One region of the Pseudophaeobacter arcticus DSM 23566 genome, then DNA from elsewhere that is predicted to be linked to it. Evidence: riboswitches for the same ligand, from Rfam matches in the RefSeq annotation. Region 1 holds a riboswitch; each other region holds the start of a gene.
The links. Region 1 has a riboswitch for cobalamin ahead of ARCT_RS26580 (hypothetical protein). Riboswitches for the same ligand answer to the same signal wherever they lie in the genome.

Region 2: it holds a riboswitch for cobalamin, as region 1 does, so the genes downstream of both, ARCT_RS0109345 (TonB-dependent receptor plug domain-containing protein) here and ARCT_RS26580 (hypothetical protein) in region 1, are expected to answer to the same signal.
Region 3: it holds a riboswitch for cobalamin, as region 1 does, so the genes downstream of both, ARCT_RS27360 (CbtB domain-containing protein) here and ARCT_RS26580 (hypothetical protein) in region 1, are expected to answer to the same signal.

What each region holds. Positions count from the first base shown of each region.
Region 1 covers NZ_KI421507.1:3,215,289-3,222,654, reverse strand. Annotated here, with positions in the region: gene ARCT_RS0119915 (GlxA family transcriptional regulator) at 1-80, opposite strand, end outside; gene ARCT_RS0119910 (cysteine hydrolase family protein) at 161-709, shown strand; gene ARCT_RS0119905 (DNA polymerase III subunit gamma/tau) at 786-2,603, opposite strand; gene ARCT_RS0119900 (protein-tyrosine phosphatase family protein) at 2,945-3,490, shown strand; gene ARCT_RS26580 (hypothetical protein) at 3,562-3,987, opposite strand; cobalamin riboswitch at 4,096-4,326, opposite strand; gene ARCT_RS0119890 (SRPBCC family protein) at 4,537-5,004, opposite strand; gene nudC (NAD(+) diphosphatase) at 5,072-6,058, opposite strand; gene ARCT_RS0119880 (5'-nucleotidase C-terminal domain-containing protein) at 6,382-7,366, shown strand, end outside.
Region 2 covers NZ_KI421507.1:1,132,166-1,139,531, forward strand. Annotated here, with positions in the region: gene tpiA (triose-phosphate isomerase) at 1-160, opposite strand, end outside; gene ARCT_RS0109315 (HesB/IscA family protein) at 358-717, opposite strand; gene ARCT_RS0109320 (glycerophosphodiester phosphodiesterase family protein) at 852-2,102, opposite strand; gene ARCT_RS0109325 (SUF system Fe-S cluster assembly protein) at 2,219-2,581, opposite strand; gene ARCT_RS27940 (hypothetical protein) at 2,734-2,892, opposite strand; gene ARCT_RS0109335 (hypothetical protein) at 2,900-3,739, shown strand; cobalamin riboswitch at 4,077-4,285, shown strand; gene ARCT_RS0109345 (TonB-dependent receptor plug domain-containing protein) at 4,446-6,329, shown strand; gene ARCT_RS0109350 (ABC transporter substrate-binding protein) at 6,333-7,187, shown strand; gene ARCT_RS0109355 (FecCD family ABC transporter permease) at 7,184-7,366, shown strand, end outside.
Region 3 covers NZ_AXBF01000004.1:232,943-240,308, reverse strand. Annotated here, with positions in the region: gene ARCT_RS0101175 (DUF983 domain-containing protein) at 1-85, opposite strand, end outside; gene ARCT_RS0101170 (aminotransferase-like domain-containing protein) at 256-1,644, shown strand; gene ARCT_RS0101165 (DMT family transporter) at 1,685-2,551, shown strand; gene cobF (precorrin-6A synthase (deacetylating)) at 2,592-3,347, opposite strand; gene ARCT_RS0101155 (hypothetical protein) at 3,530-4,030, opposite strand; gene ARCT_RS0101150 (CbtA family protein) at 4,093-4,782, opposite strand; gene ARCT_RS27360 (CbtB domain-containing protein) at 4,787-4,957, opposite strand; cobalamin riboswitch at 4,993-5,212, opposite strand; gene ARCT_RS0101140 (DUF1636 family protein) at 5,309-5,644, opposite strand; gene cobA (uroporphyrinogen-III C-methyltransferase) at 5,649-6,386, opposite strand; gene ARCT_RS0101130 (cobyrinate a,c-diamide synthase) at 6,383-7,366, opposite strand, start outside.

The DNA of each region.
Region 1 (7,366 bases):
TCCGCCAGCCCCCAAAGCGCGGATTTCTGCACCCCGGGATAATCAACCAGCGCAAGTGAGATATTTGGCCGTTCCTGCATATCTATTGTCGTACGCGCCAATGTGTTCTGCAGTCAAGCCCTGGCATTACTGAGGTCATGATATCAAAAGGAGGCTCAAGATGAGCAAGACTGCATTGTTGTTGGTGGACATTCAGAACGACTATTTCCCAGGCGGGGACTGGGAGCTGCATGCGATGGAGCAGGCGGCTGAAAATGCCGCGTCTCTGCTTGCCGCAGCGCGTGAGGCTGGCCAGATGGTGGTTCATATTCGCCATGAAAACCCTTCGGCTGAGGCTCCGTTCTTTCGTCCGGGCAGCCGCGGGGCAGAAATTCACAGCGCGGTTGCCCCCACCGCAGATGAGCCGATTTTGACCAAGGCGCGGCCCAATAGTTTTCTCGACACGGGCCTGTCGGACCTGTTGCAAGAGGCCGGGATTGAGGCACTGACCCTCTGTGGCGCCATGAGCCAGATGTGCATTGATGCCACAGCACGGGCGGGGCGTGATCTTGGCTTTGACATCACCCTGGCAGAAGATGCCTGTGCCGCACGGGCCATGGCGTTTGGCGGCGTTGAGCTGAGCGCCCAGCAGGTTCATGCGGCCTTTATGGCGCCCTTAGCCATGAGCTATGCGCGGGTTGTTTCAACCGCTGAGCTGCTGAAAAACTGACGCATTTTGGGGCATTCACCAGGCCTGCCCTTGCCGTAGCGTAGATCTGCGCTGCGGCAGGAGGTGGCAGACAGGGTTAGTCTTCTTCAAAGGGATCCCATTCGTCTTCCACCTCTGGCAGGGCCTCGGCTTCGACTTCAGCGGCGAGCTCCTGTGCGGTGCGGATGCGGGTGATCTTGGCCTTGGGAAAGCTCGCCAGCACGGCCTGCACCAGCGGGTGTTCGCTGGCCTTGGCACGCAGGGCATTTTCGGCGGCGTTTTCCAGCTCGGTGATGGTGTCGCCACCGCCGTCGTTTTCCAGCGAGATGATCCAGCGGGCCTGGGTCCAGTTTTGCAGCTGTTGCCCCAATCTGGCCGCCAGATCCTTGGGCGCGTCCGCCGTTGGCTGGATGGCAATGCGTCCCGGCTGGTAAGAGACCAAGCGCAGATAGGTCTTTACATATTCCAGCAGCAACCCGTCGCGTCGCTGACGGATCAGGTCGACCACATGTTCAAAACTTGGATAACGGGCGAGGGCCTGAAGGGTCTCTGGTGCCAGCGCTGTTGCGGTGCCATTGCCGCCCTGCGCAACCGGCGCGCCACCGGATACCATGGTGGGTCCTCCGCCCGGCGCACCGCCACCTGACGCAGGTGGTGCCATGCCCTGCATTGGAGCAGAGGCGGTGCCATAGCCACCCGCGCCCATGCCGCCGCCGGGTCCGTTCGGGGGCGGCGGAGGGCTGTCCTGCAATTTGCGGATCAGCTCTTCCGGGCTGGGCAGGTCGGCCACATGGGTGAGCCGGATCACCGCCATTTCAGTTGCCATCATCGCGTTTGGCGCGGCGGCGACCTCTTCCAGGGCTTTGAGCAACATTTGCCACATCCGGGTCAGTACCCGCATCGCCAGGGCATCGGCCATTTGCCGTCCGCGGGCGCGTTCATCCGGGCTGACGGTGGGGTCTTCCGCAGCATCAGGGGTGATTTTCACCACCGAGACCCAATGGGTGATCTCGGCCAGATCGCGCAGCACCGCCAGGGGATCTGCGCCTTCGGCATATTGCGCGCCCAGCTCTGTCAGGGCGCCGGCAGCATCGCCGCGCAGGATCATGTCCATCAGATCCAGGACCCGTCCCCGGTCGGCCAGACCCAGCATGGCACGGACCTGATCGGCGGTGGTTTCGCCGGCGCCATGCGAAATAGCCTGATCCAGCAGCGAGGTGGCGTCGCGCACCGAGCCTTCGGCGGCGCGGGTGATCAGGGCCAGCGCATCGTCGTTGATCTCGGCACTCTCAGCAGTGGCGATCTTGCCCATCAAGGCGATCATGACTTCGGGCTCAATGCGGCGCAGATCATAGCGCTGGCAGCGCGACAGCACGGTCACCGGCACCTTGCGGATCTCGGTGGTGGCAAAGATGAATTTGACGTGGGCTGGCGGCTCTTCCAGGGTTTTCAACAGCGCATTAAAGGCGCTGGTGGAGAGCATATGCACCTCATCGATGATGTAGATCTTATAGCGGGCCGATGCGGCGCGATACTGGACCGAATCGATGATTTCACGAATGTCTCCGACACCGGTGCGGCTGGCCGCATCCATCTCCATCACATCGACATGACGGCCTTCCATGATGGCGGTGCAATGTTCGCAGACCCCGCAGGGCTCGGTGGTGGGCTGACCGGTGCCATCGGGGCCGATGCAGTTCATCCCCTTGGCGATGATCCGTGCCGTGGTTGTTTTCCCGGTGCCGCGAATGCCGGTCATGATAAAGGCCTGGGCGATACGATTGGTTTCAAACGCATTTTTCAGCGTTCTGACCATGGCATCCTGGCCCACGAGATCGGCAAATGTCTCGGGGCGGTACTTCCGCGCCAAGACTTGATACTGGGGCTGGCTGCTGTCGCTTGTGCTGTCGTTCATAGGTCTCTTGCCGGATTCGGAAGGCGGGATCGCGTCCGCGCAAGGTACGCGGGCTGGCGGGCTTCGTCCACCGCTGTTGACCAACTGGGGCTCGGCAGGTCAGACTTTGGGGGCGGTGCCTGATTTGGCGCCGGGTGCTGACCCTGCTGCGTGGTCGGTTTTATTGAGTTTTAAGGCCCGCCTTTTATGAACTGGTTTTTCGGCGCGTGTTTGTGATCGAAGTTGGGCCTGTGTATCCGGATTGTGTGATATGACTATGCCATTGTCTAAAAACACCGGGTTTGGCAGGGGCTGCTTTGGCCCGCTTGCCAGCGCGGCGGGGGGCTGGGAAAGGGCTCGGTATGGATGATCATCTCACAGACCAATCCGTGCGATCCCTCACGCTGCATGCGCTGAGTGTTGGCGATGGCATTCTGGCGCTTTGCCCGCTGCCAGGCAGTGGCGGCGACTACAAGGGAGACATGGATCACCTGCATGACTGGCAGCCAGGGCTGGTGATCTCGATGACAACCGAAGTTGAACATCTCGGCGCTGGTGCGGCGCCTTTGGGGCAGGATTTTCAGGCCATGGGCTCTCGCTGGATCCATCTGCCATTGCCAGATTTTTCCGCCCCAACCAAAGACATGCTGGCGCAATGGCCCGCGGTCAGCGCGCTGGCCTTGCAGGCTCTGCGCGGGGGCGGCCGGGTGCTGGTGCATTGCAAAGGCGGTTGCGGGCGGTCCGGCATGGTGGTTCTGCGTCTGATGATTGAGGCCGGGGAACAGCCCGACAAAGCGCTGCGTCGGCTCCGTGCTGTGCGCGCCTGCGCTGTCGAGACCGAGGATCAGATGACCTGGGCGCGGGCCGCTGCAAAACGGCCAGGAGCCAAGAAAGCCAGAAAGATATAAAGCCGAAAGATATAGGGGGCGGAGCGCAGCTTCTGGCTCTTAAACCGCCCGCCCCCCAATAAAACTTGCCGCTACAGCGCTGGGTGGACGGTTTGCGCAGTGGTCTGTTGGGGCAGAGGCTTTGGCAGGGCTTCGCCCATGGCGCAGGGGGGCTGATGCAGTTTTGCTGCGGCAAAGGCCCGGCTGTCTGGCTGGAACAGAGTATCAGCAAACAGATCCAGGGCCTCGGTATCGGTTGCTTCGGTGACGTCACAAAACACCCGAATGCGGTCGTGGGTGGCAATGAACCGGGCCGGGCAATGTCGCGCGCAGCCATCCAGAAGGCTTTCACCGCAGAGCTCAAATTCGGCGGATGTCACCGGGCGGGCCTTATCCAGCGCCCCGGCCAGCGCCGTGAGCATCCGGGACAGGGCCGGGCAGGGCCTGCCCAGGTGCATACAGATGCTCTGGGAAAAGTGATGTGTTTGTTTGGTCGTTGTCTGGTCCATCGGTGTCATGATGCGCCCTCCGCGCGCTGGCGGGAAAATCAGAAGGCGCAGGCATGAGACCAGGAGGGCGTTACCCGCAACCACCTCATGCACCCGCCCGGACTCCCCGTCCAGTTTCGAGTTACATTGGTGATGGCAGGTCTCCTGACTTGCGGGTCGATACGGTTTCGGTCCTTCCCGGCAGGGATCATATCCCCGTGCCAGTGGTTCACCCGAAGCGCTCACCGCTTACAGTTGCGGGGGCAGTCGCGGAGTTGGCAGGGCTGCAATAGCCTGGCCGCACCGCGTTCCCTTTTCATCCTGGACACAAGAACATGCATCGCAGAAACCATCTCTCCAACCGCTATCGCTGACAGATATGAGTCGTCAATCACCAATTGCGCAATTGGCACAGCAAGGCCCATACCGGCCCGGAGATACCAGTACAGAGAAAACAGTATGGACAGGATCACCCACGCCACAGCGGCAAAGGGTGGCGGGCAGGGATGGACAGCGGAGCAAGCAGCCAGGTGGCGCCGACAGTTGGGTCGTCACAGCTGTGGCTGGCCGCAACCGGGATCAGGCGCTGCGGTTCACCCGGTCTTCGGTCAGGCTGGCGAACTCTGCCACGCGCTGCTTGAAGCGGGTGTTGATCTTGGACCGCGCCAGTTTGAGCGATTGCAGCAGCAGCCGCCCAGACAGGGTTTTGGCCTGCACATTGACCTTCACCGAAAGGCGGGTGCGGCGCGGCGAGAGCGCCAATAGTTCAATCTGGCCCTTGCCAGACAGGCTGGCGCTATCGCCCTCAAAACCAATCAAGGTGGTGGGCTCGTAGTTGGAAAGCTCCAGGTGCAACTCACGGGGTTTGCCGCGAAAATCCGTCCGAATATCCCAGGCCATGCCAACCTGCGGGGTGGCATCGTCGCTCAAACGCTGTACTTCGATGCCGCGCCGGATTGCCGACCGTTCAAAGCTGGCAAAATCGGAAATCGCTTCAAAGACTTCAGCCAGAGGCGTGTCGACGTCCTCTTTACTCGTTAATTCCATGATATGCCGCCTGACCAGTGGTCAGCCCTCAGAGAGTATTATTGGATTAGGTGATAGAATAATCTCCTTAATCCAAAGTGTCCGCAAGCCAGTTTTCGAGAAGAAAATGTGCAATTGCACCCTTTCTCGCCGGTTTGATGATTGGGTGTTCTCCTGCAAAGACAGTCATCATCTCCTGACGGCTCACCCAGATTGCATCTTCGATTTCCTTGGGGTCGATGGTGATGTCGCGGCTGGTGGCCTGACCGCTGCAGCCAAACATCAGCGACATCGGGAATGGCCAGGGTTGACTGGAGAGGTAGCCAACCTCGCCAACAGAAACGCCTGTTTCTTCAAACACTTCGCGGCGCACGGCTGCTTCCAGAGTTTCCCCGGGCTCAACAAAACCGGCCAAGAGCGAATACATACCGTCTGGCCAGCCAGGTGATCGGCCCATCAGGACGTCATCGCCATGGGTGACCAGCATGATGACAACTGGATCGGTGCGCGGGAAATGCAGCGCCTTGCAGCTGGGGCATTTGCGTTGCCAGCCGGCCTGCGCGACCTGGCTTTTGCCACCGCAGCGGGCACAGAACTGGTGTGACTGATGCCAGGACAGCAGGGCTTTGGCGGTGGCGGCCAGCTCTGCCTCCAGCGGAGAGAGGCGCGCCATGATGCGGCGCAGTTCGGCAAAGACATAGCCCGTCGGCAGGTCCGGGTGCTGTTGTTCGCTCAGGTCGGCAAAACTGGCCAGGGCCATCTCATCCAATGCATCCGGCTGCCAGGCGCCAAGGTCGCAGGCAAATCGCTCTGTCCCGTCAGGCGCCACACCAAGATAGAGCGCCGCGCTGCGGTGTTCCGATGCGACGGGGTGAGAGGAGGCAATCCAGGCCAGACCATCAGGTCCACGCTCAGGATCAGAGCGCTGGCTGAGGATCTTGCCGCGCCAAGTCATGAGAACCTGCGTCTCCGGTGCGGCCCAGGCGGTCTCCAGTGCGGCGGGATCTTCTCGCAGCTGCGCCTTGCGATCCAAACCGCCACCGCCGCCAAAGGTTACCTGTTCTGCCCGTTTCATCCGTCGCTCCCTGCACTAACTGTGGTGCCAGAAACGAGCGGTTCCCCGTGATCTGGCGCATTTATGCAAAGTGATGGCCCCTTGGGGCACGAAATACCAGAGTATCTCTGATTTATTGCGCCACAGAGGTGGTGAAATTGCTGCCTTGACTTTGTTTGCCCTCAGGCTAGCTCCTTGGCAACTTGGTTAATTTTTCTTAAAGATGACGTATTTGGAGGCTTTGCAAATTTGTGAAACGCTGTTTCAAATGAACGGTGGTTCTCTGAAGGGGGCTGGTGAAGCAAGAGATTGGACCAAGCAGTGACAGCTGTGATATCAGCACAATGACAGAAATGGCAGCTTCCAAGTCAGAAGCCTCTGGAATGTTGCGCATCCTTGCGACAACGGATCTACATTGTCACCTTCTCAGCCGAGATTACTACGCAGATCGGGAGGACCCGGGCGTGGGCCTGTCCCGATTGGCCAGTCTTATTTCCGAGGCACGCAAAGAGGCTCAGGCCCAGGGGGGCGTGACTCTCCTGCTGGACAATGGCGACGCCTTACAGGGATCCCCGATTGGGGAAGCCGCGCTGAAGGTCGACCCCAAGATCTCCTCTGCCGACACCACTGCCGTTCATCCTTTGATGTCCGCCTTCTCGGCGCTGCAATATGATGCCTTAGGGCTGGGCAATCATGATTTCAATTATGGCCTTCCGATGCTCGAGGAGGTTTTGAAAGATGCGCCCTGTGCGGTGGTCTGCTCCAATATGTCTGCGGTTTCGCCGGACCGCGCGCTTCCCTTTGTAAAGACAACGATTATCGAACGGCGGCTCGCTGCTCTGCCCGATGCGCCGGTTCTGCGGATTGGTATCCTCTCTGTGTTGCCGCCGCAGACCATGATTTGGGACGCACATCTGCTGGAAGGTGAGGTCCAGATCCAAGACATGGTACAGGCCGCCGCAGCCAGCACCGCAGACCTGCGGGCCGCGGGCTGCGATCTGGTTGTGGCCTTGGCGCATACCGGGGTTGGAGGTGAGCTTTCTGTTCCGAACATGGAAAACGCCCTGCGCCCGATTGTGGCCACTGTTGGCATTGATGCGGTGATTGGCGGCCATACGCATTTGGTCTTGCCCGATCCGGAACATGCCTTTGCAAAACCCGTGGTTATGCCCGGAGCACATGGCTCTCATCTGGGGCGGATCGACTTGCATCTGCGCTACGGGTCTAAGGGCTGGCGGGTGGAGACCTGGCAGGCCAGTGCGCTGCCCATTTCCCGCCGTGATGCCTGGGGACGGCTGACGCCTCTGGTGGAGGAGGATCCGTCTCTTG
Region 2 (7,366 bases), 2.1 Mb from region 1:
CGGCGGCAATTTCGGCAGCACGGGACAACAGCGTGGCGGGGGGGCAGATCAACAGCTCCGATTTGGCTGCGTGTTGCGCCTGTATCAGGGTCTCAAGCTCTGCCAGGGCTGCGCCTGTGCCGTTCATCTTCCAATTGCCCGCTGCCATTTTCTGCCGCATCTGTCGCTCCCCTGGTCAAAATCTGGCCAAGTGGTAGCACCGGGGGCAGGGCGGGGCAATCGGCCAAAGGTCTGGTGGTGAGGCCTGTGACGCTTTGCCTAGGAGGTCCGCCCCTGTCGGAAGCGGGCAGGCAGATGAGAGCAGTTTTTCAGGGGCGGTTAGACAGGGCAGTTAGACAGGGCAGTTAGACAGGGCTGTCAGAGGTTTGGGACATCTTTGAAGCTGATGGATTCGCCACAGCCACAGGCCTCTGACACATTGGGATTGTTGAACTTGAAGGCGCTTTCCAACAGCGATGTCTCATAGTCGATTTCGGTGCCAAAGAGGAACATCTGCGCCATCGGGGCGATCAGCACCTTTGCGCCGTCCTGTTCGACCACCTCGTCGTTCTTATCCGGCTCGTCGACATATTCCATCGTATATTCCATCCCCGCACAGCCGCCCTTTTTGACGCCGATGCGCAGCCCTGCGTGGCCACCGCTGGTCATCAGCTTGGTGATCTGGGCCGCAGCCCGGGGGGTGATTGTCACAGCCTGTTTGCCGGGAATGCCGAACATGAGTGTCTCCAATGCGCGCGTTATACCCTATTTAGGCCCGCGAGGGGGCAGGCTCAAGAGGCAGTAGGGGGCAAAACGGGCCGCAGGGGAAATGCGGCCCGTGTAATCCAGTGCACAGAGGGGCTTAAAGCGGCTTAAAGCCCCATGCAGTTGGCGTAGTAGGTGACCGTTGCAGGCCAGTCAGAGAAGATGCCCTCGATCTCGACATCCTGGGCCAGAACATCGAGGATTTCATAATAGCTGGAGGCATTGCTGATGGCGGGTTGCACGCTCTGGAAGTACCAGCCGCCACCTGTGGTCAGCGGGCCGGAGCGCTCCAGGGTCCAGGTGATCAGCTTGAGCCCGGCGGCCTTGGCCTCTTTGGCATAGGGGGATGGCACCATTTTGCCATCCTCAAGGGTCACCAGGAGCCACATGGGAGGGGCGATGTAGTTCACGCCCATATCCGCCAGTTCCTGCATCGAGGGGCTGAAGCTGTTGGGATCCATTGGATCCAGCGGCGTCGCATCGCTGTAGCGCCCATCCAGATAGACGGCCTGCTTGCCAAATGCGGGCTCGTTCTGGATCCAGTATTTCACCACCTCCAGGTCAAAGCTCTGGGCCCAGACATCCGTGGCGGGGATATCGGCGGCCTTGTAGTCGTCGATCATCTTCTGGGCGTAGGCCTCCAGCGTGAAACCGTTGAAAGGCATCTCAACCGAGGGGGATTTGAGCTCTGGGGTGAATTTGGCGCCGAGAGATTTGAACAGGGCGATGGATTCCGCATGGGTCATCGCGGTGGCCCCATCCGCATATTGGGTGCTGCGCCAGGAGGGCGTGCCACCCTGCGAGGCTGCCGCGGTGGTTGCCGTCTTGTCAAAGCTTTCCATCTTGGGCGTCAGGCTGCGAAACTGCGCCAGGGTGATCTCTGAGCTGCGGCATTCAGCCGATGCGGGGGTGGAGCCGCTGGCCGGGGAGAAAGGGGTGATGCAGGTTTCAGCCAGATCGGTGGTCAGGATATTGGTGGTGCTGTGCAGATCGTTTTGCGCATGGCGGCAGATCAGTTCCAGATCCTTGGTAAAGGTCACGTCGCATTCCAGAATGCCGGCCCCCATCTGCGCGGCGGCGACATTGGACTGTACGGTATGTTCGGGGAACATCAGGGGGGCACCCCGGTGGCCGATCGAAAAATCACTGCGGGCGGGCTGCTGCGCCGCACAGGACTGCAGTTTAGATTTCAAGGCCCCTTCGGGCAGCTTTTCGATCAGATAGGCGGGGCGGGGGCCATAGCTGAGAGTGGCCTCAGAAGCATTGGCTGCTGGTGCGAAACCGGCAGATCCAAGGGTGAGAGCGGTGAGCGACAGGGTGAGAGACTGGCTGAGAGACTGGGCAAGGGCGTTGCGCAATGGAATTCTCCAAAGAAGTTGATTTTCAAAAGAGAAATCGCGGCGAAAGGTAAAACCTTTGCCGCGATCCGATGAAGCTTTTGTGACCTCTTTGACGCAGAGACGCCAAAATGGATTTACATGAAGCCAAGCTCTAGGCGGGCCTCGTCTGACATCATCTCCATTCCCCAGGGCGGCTCCCAGGTGATGTCAACATCGACGGATTTAACACCTGGCACCGGCGAGATCGCGTCAACAATCCAGCCTGGCATCTCACCGGCGACGGGGCAGCCGGGCGCGGTGAGGGTCATGATGATCTGCACGTCGTTTTCATCAGAGATGTCGATGGTGTAGATCAGGCCCAGCTCATAGATATTGACCGGAATTTCAGGGTCGTAGACTGAACGACAGGCCTCTACGATCTGATCGAAAAGCGGGTGTTCAACGGAAGACGGCGCAATCAGCGGCGTACCTTCAAGCGGTTCGGAAGCGTTGGTCATGTCGATCCCTGACAGTTAATCCGACTGTTTATATAGGGAAACTGTGGGTGGAGGTCCAGAGGGCGCGAAAGAAAGCCGGTAGTTGGAGCTGGAGACACCAGGAACAGACATTTGAGCTGGCAGCACCAATGGCGGCTTTGCGGACGGAGCGGCTATTCACCGCCAAGGCTGCTTTCGGTCCGGTGTACGAGGGGACCTTTCTCTGGACCGACAAAGGCCATGGCTCCGACGACGCCATCCACTTCTATGCCTTCGAATTGATCGACCAACCGGATGGTGTGGACATAAAGCGGCTTATGAATGACACTCATCTAAAGGTTGAGAGTTACATTACCGCCGGGAAAAGATATTGGGAGGTATCAAGGGACTATGGGGAGAAACAGAAAAACGAAATTCGAAAGCGTTCTGGATTTTTCGCGTGTTTTGGCTCCTGAAAACTTCCCTCACGATAGCCTGAGATTCATAGAATCGAAGCTGAGAAGTATCGAAATGTTAGCCTATGATTTGCCAAAGTTGGCGGACGCTCATTTTGGCCAGGAGTTCACGCGTACAGATGAAAACCCGGAGATTGAGATATACAATACAATCTTTCAGGTTAGGATTGCGAGTTCCTGCGAGTCTTTGTGTAGCTCAGTTTACGGCGCTGGCGAGATAGCAGCAAAGTTTATTGGGCCGAGGTTGCACCCGCAACGACCAAGTGACTTTAGGGGGCTAAAGGAACGCTTGAAGACCGGGGATTTGGAAAGTTATGGACTGCACCCGATACTCTTCGACTTTGAAAGGCATGAGACAATATTAGCCGTTCGTAGCGAAACCTCGCACTACTCATCGGTATTTGTTGCTATGCCAGATTCTGAACGAAAGACATTGTGCTTCAAAACTCTCAGTGAGGATATGAAGGGTATTGAAAGCTCTGAGATATCGCTGGAGGAATTTGTTTCCGGTGCACTCGCATCAGTTGATAACATCAAGCGTCTGATATGTATCGTTTTCGATAACGTCATATTTCCTAAGCTAGACCTAAGCAGAATGATACGGGGCAATGTAGATCGAGACAGTCGTGGCATGCCCATCGTCAAAAACGGTAGAATGACACCACTGCCAGATGTCTCTGTAAGAGACCATATTTTGCGGTCTGGCTTAGGGCATCTGCTTTAATCACTTGCAGCTGTATGTGAAGGCGCAGACAAAAGCCGTGGTTTCTGTTCCGCTCTACGCTCCGCTTCACACCAGCACATTTGCTTAGACAGAACCCCGGGGCCAAACCTCAGAGGTTATGGGGGGTGGTTCACTGTCGGGAGCGCCCGTTCGCCACATCAAGCGATGAACCGCCGCCGAAGCCCAGGATACCCATCACCCCGGCCACGCGTCCGGATTCCACTGCCTGCAGGAGCGTTTCACGAGCCTGCATTCCGGCGCCCCAAAACCTCACCGTGAAGCTCTTTTCCAGCGAGCTGATTCGAACTCCCTTCTTGACAGACCTGCCAAGGCCTGACTAAGTCGCGAGCATTCTGGTCCGGCTGGGAGACCACCCGGATAATAGGGAACACGGTGAGGTGTAGCCAACAGGCGCCGAATCCGTGACTGCCCCCGCAACTGTGAGCGGAGAGCACTGCTGCAACAAGCCACTGCCCCATGGGGTGGGAAGGCGTAGCAAGGCCTCGACCCGCGAGTCAGGAGACCTGCCAGAATGATCACCCTGTCCGGGTGCGGGACGCGCCAAGGACAACGGACTTCCGTAGTGGTGGCAATTTTCACCGTCTGCGGGGGCATTGCCTCACGAAGACTCTCATTTTGACCTTGCTGTCCGCTCTGGGCAGCAGCTTGGCCTATGCTGTGTCATCAGGCCGGGAGGAATAGAACTATGCGCAAGGCACGCCTGTCCTTGGCTGCGGCTTTGGCCGCGACCCCCGCTATTGCATTGGCCCAAGACTCTGAAGTTACCGATCTGGGCGAGATCATCATCTCTGGTGGCTTCACCCCCATTGAGGCCCAAAGATACGGCCGCTCGGCCTCGGTTCTTACCAGCGAAGAAATTCAGGAGCGCGGCATCACCACCGTCCAGGACGCCCTGCGGGCAGTGCCCGGCCTGATGGTCAACGGCTCCGGCGACAGTTTCACTCAAATCCGCATTCGCGGCGGTGAAGCCAACCACACCCTGATCCTGATTGATGGCGTCGAGGCCTCCGGCGGGGATAGCGAATATATCCTGTCCGGTCTGGACACCGCTAACATCGAACGCATTGAGGTGCTGCGGGGGCCACAATCGGTGTTTTATGGCTCCAATGCATCGGCCGGGGTGATCAACATCATTACCAAGACCGGCGGCATCGGCACCGAATATGGTGGCGGCGCCGAGATCGGATCTGACGGCTACCGCGCCTCTGCACGGGTATCCACACGCTCCGCGCGTGGTGGTCTCTCCTTCAGTCTCGCCCACGACCAAGACGATGGCTACGACACCTCCGGCGATGGCGGCGAAAAAGATGGCATGCGCCGCACGACGCTGCAGTTGAAAGGCGACTATCTGGTCACGCAACGATTGCAGCTCGGCTTCAACCTCCGTACCTCGGATGAGCGCTACGACAGCGACAGCACCTCCTTCACAGCGACCGATGCGGCCAGCTATGTTGTGGACGATCCAACCCAATTCAGCGAGCGGGACGAGCGCCTGGCACAGATCTATGCCGAGCTGGACACCCTGGGTGGTCGTTTGAAACATCGCCTGTCTTTTGAGCGCACCGATTTTGACCGCGCCAGCAATGGTGGCACCGCAACCGAGACCAAGACCGAAGCAGCCAAATATCTACTCAGCTTTGGTCTGGATGGGCAGCCTGTCGATCAGGCCAATCACCAGCTAAACGCGATGCTGGAATGGGAAGAGGAATCCAGCAGCAGCAATCCGCTTTATGCACGCAGAACCAACTCATTTGCCTTCGAGTACCGTGGCAGCTTTGCCAATGGCCTGGATCTACAACTTGGTGTGCGGCGCGACAACAACAGCGCTTTTGAGGATGCAACCAGCTGGACGGCGAGCGCCTCATACACCTTTGCAGGCAGCGGCGTGCGTTTGCATGGCTCGGCAGGAACCGGCATCGTAAACCCCTCCTATTTCGAACTTTTTGCCAATTCTACTTTTGGCACCACCACATATCTCGGCAATCCGAACCTGAAACCGGAAGAAAACCGCAGTTTTGACATTGGTGTCGAGGTCCCGTTCCTGCAGGGGCGCGGGTTGGTTGACGTGACCTATTTTGATGAGACCCTGACGGGTGAGATCGAAAGCTATGTGGTGAACCCCACCACCACATCCTACCGTAACCAGGCGGGTGACAGTGACCGAAAGGGCGTCGAACTTTCGGCAAGCCTCGACGCCACCGATACCCTCGATTTGCGTCTGTCCTACACCTATCTGGACGCCACCAATCCCGATGGCTCCGTCGAGATCCGCCGCCCAGAGCACGAGCTGTTGCTGAGCGCGACCCTGCAGGCCTTTAATGGCCGTGGCTCCGTAACGGCTGACCTCCGCCATGTGGCCGGCAATTGGGACAGCCAGTTCTTTGGCTCCTATGCCACCGCCCAACTACCAGACTACACCACCGTGGATCTATCGGCCCAGTATGAGCTAACAAACAACGTGGTATTGACAGGCCGTGTCACCAACCTGTTTGACGAGGATTACGCGGATGTCTGGGGCTATGCCAAGCGCGGCCGTGCCGCCTATATCGGCGTAAAGGCCTCGTTCTGATCCATGCGCAAACTGCCCGGAATAGCACTGGCCCTGTTTTGGGCCGCCACTGGCGCCTTTGCCGGGCCCGCGCGCGTGGTTTCAATGAACCTCTGCACGGATCAGCTGGCCATGCTGCTGGCGGCCCCCGGGCAGCTGGCCTCGGTTTCCTATATCGCCCGCGACAAGCGTGCCTCGGCCATGGCGGACACAGCCATGGCCTATCCGGTCAATCATGGTCAGGCAGAAGAAATCTACCTGATCAAGCCCGATCTGGTCATCGCCGGTGCCTATTCAACACGGGCAACAACCGACATGCTGCAACGTCTTGGACTGCGCGTTGAGGTCTTCCAACCCGCCAACTCCCTACAGGATGTACGCAATCGCATCCGCGAAATGGGCGAGGTCCTGCAGCGGCAGGAGGCCGCCGCAGACTTGCTGTCGGAGTTTGAGGCGCAGCTTACAGACCTTCTGCCAGAGCCCGAGCCCGAGCCAGAGCCTGGGCCGCAGCCGCGTGCCGCGCTTTATGCCGCCAACAGCTATACCTCCGGTCCAAAAACCCTGGCTGGCCAAATCCTCGAGGCGGCGGGGCTTGGCAATATTGCTGCCGAGCTTGGCTATGAGCGTTCTGGAAAACTACCGCTGGAGGTGCTGGCCATGGCGCAGCCAGACCTGCTGGTTGCAACCTCCCCCTATCCGCGTGCCGCGCGCAGTGAGGAAAACCTGGCCCACCCCGTGGTGCGTCAACTGATGTCCCATGCTGCCTCTGGCCAGATGCGTGATGCGGATTGGGTCTGCGGCACGCCGCATGTGCTGCGCGCCATAGAAAAGCTGGCTCAGGAACGCCGCCATTTGCTGGAAAAGGAAAGCCTGGAATGACTCGATTGATGCTCTTGCTTTTTGCCACAGTTGTGGCGCTGTTCCTGATCTCGCTTTCTCTGGGCCCTGCAGATGTGGGAATGGGGGACAGCCTGGCGGCGTTGTTTGATGACAGCTATGGCCCCTTGACCTTGGTGATGCAGGAGATCCGGCTGCCCCGCGCCATTCTGGCCGTTGTC
Region 3 (7,366 bases), on a different contig from region 1:
GGCGCAGCACTGTTTGATCAGACAATGCTTGCTTGGGGGCGGTTGTCACTGTGCTGCTGTCTTGGGTCATCTTGGGTATCGCCATCTTTGATTCCTGTCTTTGCATTCCTCTAAGGTGTTTCGTGATTGATTGCAAACAATGATGCGGTCAATTTGGTTGCAATTGCCAGCGACTTGGGGATATTCCAGCACAAGACCCGTGTTGAATCACGCTTTGGAACTGGATGAGGAAAGACCGCCGTGGGGAGAGATCCTTTGAAACACTGGAGCCCGACACTGCCGGTTTCGGACAAGCCGCGTTATGTGGAAATCGCGGACGCCATTCGCGCAGATATTGACGCGGGCCTTTTGCTGCCAGGTGACCGGCTGCCACCCCAGCGCGGGGTGGCACAGGATCTAGGGGTAGATTTTTCTACCGCTTCAAGAGGTTATGCCGAGGCCGTGCGGCGCGGCGACATCGAAAGCTTTGTTGGCCGTGGGACATTTGTGCGCGCGCCTGACCTGCGGGAGGCGCTGGACGGATCAAACGCGGTGCCGGATCCCCGCCGAATTTTGGAAGAAGACCCGATGATGAACATGCCGCCGGAACCGGATGATCCTGCCCTGGTCGCCCGTATGGCCAGTGGCCTGGGCCATGTGGCGGCAAATCTGGTGCCATTGTTGCGCTATCAATCGGTGCGGGGCAGCGCTGCCGACCGCGAGATTGCCCGGGATTGGATGCAGGCAAACGGGCTGGACTTTGCCGCCGACAGGTTTGCCATCACGCCGGGTGCCCATGCCAGTATCTATGCGATTCTGACGCTGCTGAGCGAACCAGGACAGACCCTGCTGTGTGAGACTTTGACCTACCCCGGCATTCGCTCCATCGCCGCCCGCCTGGGGCTGAAGCTGGTGGGGGTGCCAAGCGACCGGGAGGGGCTGCGCCCCGAGGCGCTGGAGCGGGCCATTAGCGAACATTGGCCTGCGGCGCTCTACCTGAACCCAACCCTGCAGAACCCAACCACCCAAACAATGTCCGCAACCCGCCGCCGCGAGATTGCCGAGGTGCTGATGCAGCATGATCTTCAACTGATCGAGGATGATGCCTATAGATTTGTCGCCGCAGATGCACCGCCGCCGATTGCCCACCACCTGCCAGATCTGGCCTGGCATGTCGCCGGGATTTCCAAATGTTTTGGTGCTGGCCTGCGGCTTGCCTATACAACCGTGCCACAACGGGCCGAGATGGGAGGCTTCTCCCAGGCGCTGCGCAGCATCAATGTGATGGCCTCGCCGCTGAGCCTGGCGTTGCTGGGGCACTGGATCGAAGACGGCACCGCCACCGAGATCCAGGCTTTTGTGCGCCGCGCCGCGGCAGAGCGGCAAGAGCTGGCGCAGGATATCCTATGTGGGTGTTTTGTGACCAGCGCCCCCGAGGCCTTTAACCTGTGGGTGGAACTGCCCCGCGGCACCAACCGGGCTGAGGTCATGGGGCGCATGGCCAATCGGCAGATTGGCATCATGCCCAGCGACGCCTTTACCGTGGTGGGCCAGCCCAGCGAAGCGTTGCGTGTTTGCCTTGGGGGGCCAATTGGCCTAGAGCAGCTGCGCGGGGATCTGGTTGCGCTGCGCGATGCAATTCTGCGCAAAGATTGGCTGGGCTAATGCAGATAAACCTGACCACCGCCTGCACCGGAGTGACCAGATGAAACACCATATCCCTATGGGTATGCTTGGCACCGTGGTCCTGGCCATGACGCTGATCGTGATTGGCGATGCCGCAGGCAAGTCGCTGACGGTCGCTGGGGCCAGCCCCTTCTTTGTCGCCTGGTCCCGTTTTACCGTGGCGGCGGTGGTGCTGTTGCCCTTTGCCGGTCTGCGCAGTGCCGAGCTGCGCGGGTTTCTGGACTGGCGGATCATTCTGCGGTCGCTGCTGATTGCCACGGGCATTCTGTGCATCCTCACCGCGCTGAGGACCGAACCAATCGCCAATGTCTTTGGCGGCTTCTTTGTTGGGCCTATCGTGGCCTTTGTGCTCTCGGCGCTGCTGCTGAAAGAAAAGGTGGATCCGGGCCGGGTGGCGCTGCTGCTGGTGAGCTTTGTCGGCGTACTATTGGTGGTGAAACCGGGGTTTGGGATGCAGATCGGCATGGGGTTTGCCCTGTTGGCGGGCTGTTTCCATGGCTCATATCTGGTGGCAACGCGCAGTCTGGCCGGGCGGTACCGGCCCAAGTTTCTGCTGATCTCCCAATTGATTATCGGCTCATTGGTGCTGTTTCCCTTTAGCTATGGCGAGATGCCACAAAGCATTGATATCACCTCCGGAAGCCTGATCCTGATCAGCGCGCTGGGATCTGCGGCAGGGAATTTTCTGTTGGTGATGGTCAATCGGACCACGCCTGCCAATGTCGTGGCGCCATTGATCTACAGCCAGCTCCTGGCGGCAACCGTTCTGGGGGTGGTGGTCTTTGGCACCTGGCCCGATGAGCTGGCGCTTTTGGGGCTGGGGGTGATTGTCCTCTCCGGCCTGTCCTCGCTCTGGCTGGCGGGACGCCGCATGGCCCAGGCCTAGCCTGTCTTCTCAGGGGCGGCGGACCGGCGACGGAGCCGCCTCAGGATTTCCGCAGCAGGTAGATATCCATGATCCAGCCGTGATCGGCGCGGGCCTGGGCGCGGGTTTGGATGATCTGTTCGGCGACCGCAGCCAAGGGGCCAGAGAGGCTGATCTGGTTTTCCATGCCGGCATAGGCGGACCACCAGATGTCCACCCCTGTGGGGTCGATGGCCTGAAACGAGCATTCCCCATCCAGCATGATCACCAGGGTATCGGCACTCTCAGGCCAGCCGTTGTCGCGCAGCTGTCGCCCGGTGGTCACGGTAAAGGGCGCACCAATCTCGTTCAACGGAATGGCATGGGCGGCGGTCAGCGCCTGGATCGAGGTCACGCCGGGAATGACCTCTAGCGTGATATCCTGCGTGGCCTTCAGGCGCTCGGCGATGCGCATGGTGCTGTCATATAGCGACGGATCCCCCCAGACCAGAAAGCCAACCCTGACCTTGCCGCCGGGGCAGTGGTCGCGGATGGTTTTGATCCAGACCTCGGCAATGGCATCGTGCCAGTGATCCACGCGGGCGGTGTAGTCCTGGATCGCGGGGTCGCGCACCGGCAGGGCAAATTCAACAATACGCGGGCCGGGGGCCTGGATCACCTGAGCGCAGATCTGCTGGCGCAGCCCGGCGAGGTCGTCTTTGCCCGCGCCCTTGTGCGGGATCAGGATCAGATCGCAGGCATTGAGCGCGGCGACTGCCTGCAGGGTCAGATGCTGCGAGTTGCCGGTGCCAATGCCAATGAGCGAAAGCTCGATCACGGCGGCCGTGCTGTCATTGTTCATCTGTCGGGCTCCTGCCAAAAAGAAACACGGCCCGCTATGGCGCCGTGTTTCAGCATAATCAAGCCCGGATCCGGCTGCATCGCGGGATCGGGCCGCTGTGTATCGACTTCGCGTCAGGTCAGGCGGCAGACCGGGGCTGCAACCGGGGCACCAAGGGGTCAGGGGTTGTCGATGATCACGCTGTCAGCAATCGGGTCTGTCCCGATCATCAGCGGGCTGTGGCTATTTGCGTTCAGCCCCACGGTGATTTCGACGCTGCCCTTGGGCAGATCGCCCAGATGCAGCCAGTTGCCATAAAGCCGGGTCAGCTTGCTGCCGTTGATATAGACATGGGCATGACCTTCGCCGGGGCGATCCGCAGTGGAGACATGTTCGGGCGAGAAGATGAAATTCTCTGTGGTGACCTGCAGGTTCCAGCCGGACATCGGGTCCTTGTGGACGTCTATTGCAATTTTGGGCGCGGTGCTGCCTGGGGTGATCATCAGAGGTTGGCTATGGGCGTGACCGGCGCTTTCCATCTGGTGTTCTGCCCCTCCGTGCTGGGCAGGGTCGCCGTGGTCGTGGCCGGTGAAGGTGATGCCATTGCCGGCAGCAACAACAAAGCCGATGCCACAGCCAAAGGTAAGCCCAATGGCAAAGAGAGCGAGGGAACGGGACATTCTTGATCCTTTGAAACGGAAACCTCCGCCAGTGGCGATGCACCGACGGAGGTTTTTTTCGATTACGCGGCGGCGGTGCGCTGTGCTTCCGATTGCCAGAAATAGCCAGCAAAAGTGCCAAGCAGAACCCAGGCGGCCATGCCAACGCCAAGGGCGCGTGCGGCAAACAGCGCGCCGATCTCGGTTGGAACCGGACCGGTAAAGCTGTCTGGCTCCGGGGCGCCAATCAGATGCGGCAGCAGCAACAGCGCCACCGCAATGGCATAAGAGACCAGATTGCCGCCAAAGGCGATGAGCCACATGGCAATGCCGGCCGCAGCCACGGTTGCTGTCCACCAGATCTGGCGGTCAAAGACATCGGCAGCGGCGACGCCGGGCACTTCTGGTGCCAGGGTCAAAGCTGGCGCCAGATGGAAGGTGACAAAACCTGCCAACCCCCAGAGAATGCCCGCCCGTGCGGTGACAACATGGCCCTTGCTCTCGGCAAGTGACATCAGGGCAACCATGACCAGCGCATAGCCGGTGTAGGTCAACATGGTGAAAATGATGCTCAACCCGTCGCGCATGACGTCAAAGCCGGGCAGATCCGGATGCGCCGAAACTGCGGCGCCGCCAAAATGCACCAGCTCGCCGGTCTCATAAAGCTCGGCATGCAAAAGAACAGGCTGCACAAAAAGAAGCTGCAGCAGAGCGGTTAACAACCCTGCTGCAGCACCAGCGAACAACGCGCTGGTCAAGATACGGTTCATCATCTGCTTAGTGGCAGGGGAAGCCGGTTGCGTGACGGACATCATGGGCCGCGTCATGCAGGGCAGAAGCCTGTACGTGACCGGTCAGGGTGACAATACCCAGGCCAAGGATCACGGCAAACAGAGCTGGTGCAAAACCAATGCCTGCAGCGGATTTGTTCAGTGTCTTAGTTGTCATCATTGTTCTCCACGTCGTCACACCCGACGACAAAAGTTTCAGTCCATTACATGGCCGGTCTCCTGACTCGCAGGTCACAGCGATTTTTCCCCTTCCCGGTGGCCAGATTGGCCCCAGTGGATATGAAAAACCACTCGCTGCTCACAGTCGCGGGGGCGGTTGAGGGCGTGGCGCCGCGATTTGGTCCGCCATTCCTCATTCCCGTTTCAGCCCTGATGCTTTGCACCGTTGGACACCATGTTCATTTGTTGTGCCCTTTGTCATACTGCCCGGTCAAGTTGGAAACCGTCCCGCTTGGACAAAGATGCGACTTTTTCGGTGGGCAGGGCGATTTTGACCCGGCTGTCGGGTCTAGTCCAGATCCGCCGGGATTCGCGCGATGGCCTTCATGCGCAGCGCCCCCAGCGGGCGGGAATCTGCCAGGGTGCCATCGGGGCTTTCGTTAAAGAGCCGCAAAAAGGTGAGGATATTCGGCAGGTCCGCTGCGGTGATCTCGCCAAAGAGATAGGCCGTCTTGCCGCTTTGCCGCACCGCAAGGGTCTGCGGGCGTGTGCAGCCGGACATGCAGTCCACCTCTTGCACCCGCGCCGCGATCCCGGCCTGTTCCAGGGCCTCCGCCAGATGGCGGGGCAGGGCCAGATCGGCGCTCTTGCAGCTCTTGCAGAGGGTCAGGGTTGGCTGCGGCACCGGCTCAGCCTCCCGGGGTCAGATCGGTATCGGCCAGCGGGCCGTAGAGAATGAGAACCGGCGCAGTGGTCTCCATCGCACGCAGTACCTGTGGCAGTTCACCCACCGTATGGCAGCTGAGTTCTTGTTCGGGTGTGGATACCCCCAATGCCACCAGCGCATGGGTTTCAGGTGGCAGACCGGCTTCGACCAGCTTTTCCGCCAGGGCCGCAAAGGTGCGTTTGCCCATATAGACAACCGTGGTGGCATCCGGATCGGCCAGCGCCGCCATGTTGAGGCTATCCGGCAGGCCACCGGTGACGTCGTGACCGGTGATGAACTGCATACGGCGCGCCGTCAGCCGCCGGGTCAGCGGAATATTGGCCGCTGCCGCCGCAGCTGAGGCTGCGGTGACGCCGGGGATGATCTCAAACGGGATGCCCGCAGCACGCAGCGCAGTGATTTCTTCCTCTAGCCGACCAAAGACGCCACTGTCACCTGACTTCAACCGCACCACCTTGAGGCCGCTTTTGGCATAGTCCACCAGCAGTTGGCTGACGTGGTCCTGTTTTGGTGAGGGCCGCCCGGCGCGTTTGCCAACACCCACCAGATCGGCATCAGGGCGGGCATGAGTCAGGATCGGCCCCGAGGAGAGATCGTCAAACAGCACCGCATCGGCCGCTTCCAGCCGTTTCACCGCCTTGACGGTCAGCAGCTCCGGATCACCAGGGCCAGACGAGACAAAACTGACAAAGCCGCTCATGCGCCTTCTCCGGTGATCAGATGGAAAAAGGTGCCGGTGACATGGCCCTTGATGGAGCCGGTTTCCGGCACCGGATTGCCATCGGCATCCATGACATGGGCCAGTGGGGCGTCGGGTTCATCCAGAATGGTGCAATAGTGGAACTCATGCCCGCGCAGGGCTGCACCTGTTGCAAAGCCCGGCATCGGCGCCTGCAACTCGGCGCGGCGATAGCCCAAATGGAATTTGCGTTTCTCATAGGAGGTGACCAGGCCCAGCAGACCGGCCATCTGATGGCGGTTGCCCTCCTTGTCGATCAGAGCGTCGCCAAGGGCCATGTAGCCCCCACATTCGCCATGCACTGGCTTGGTCTCGGCATGTTTGCGCAGGCCCGCACGGAAGGTCTGGGCGGCGGCCAGGGTGCCGCCGTGTAGTTCCGGGTAACCGCCGGGTAGCCAGACCAGATCGGCGTCTTGGGCCGGGGCCTCATCCGCGAGGGGGGAAAACGGCAGGATTTCAGCGCCGGCGGCGCGCCAGCCGGTCAAAAGATGCGGATAGGTAAAGGAAAACGCCGCATCCCGTGCCAGCGCGATGCGCTGCGCCGGGGGCTTTGGCAGCCTGTTGGGGGCTGGGGCGGCTGCGCCCATGGCTGCCGATTTGAGCGCCTCAAGATCCACATGTTCGCGCAGGAAAGTGGCATAGCCTGCGATGGCGGCTTCCAGATCGGGATGTTCCACCGCCTGAATCAGGCCCAGGTGGCGTTCGGGCAGGGCAAGATCGCCGCGCCGGGGCAGCGCGCCCAGAACCTTGACGCCTGCGCGCTCCATCCCCAGCCGGGTCAGGCGTTCGTGGCGGGGGCTGGCGACCCGGTTCAGGATTACCCCCGCAAAGGGCACCTCGGGGTCGTAGGATTTAAACCCCAAAGCGGTGGCGGCAGCGGACTGCGCCTGGCCGCCCACGTCAATCACCAGCACCACCGGCCAGCCCATGCGCTTGGCGGT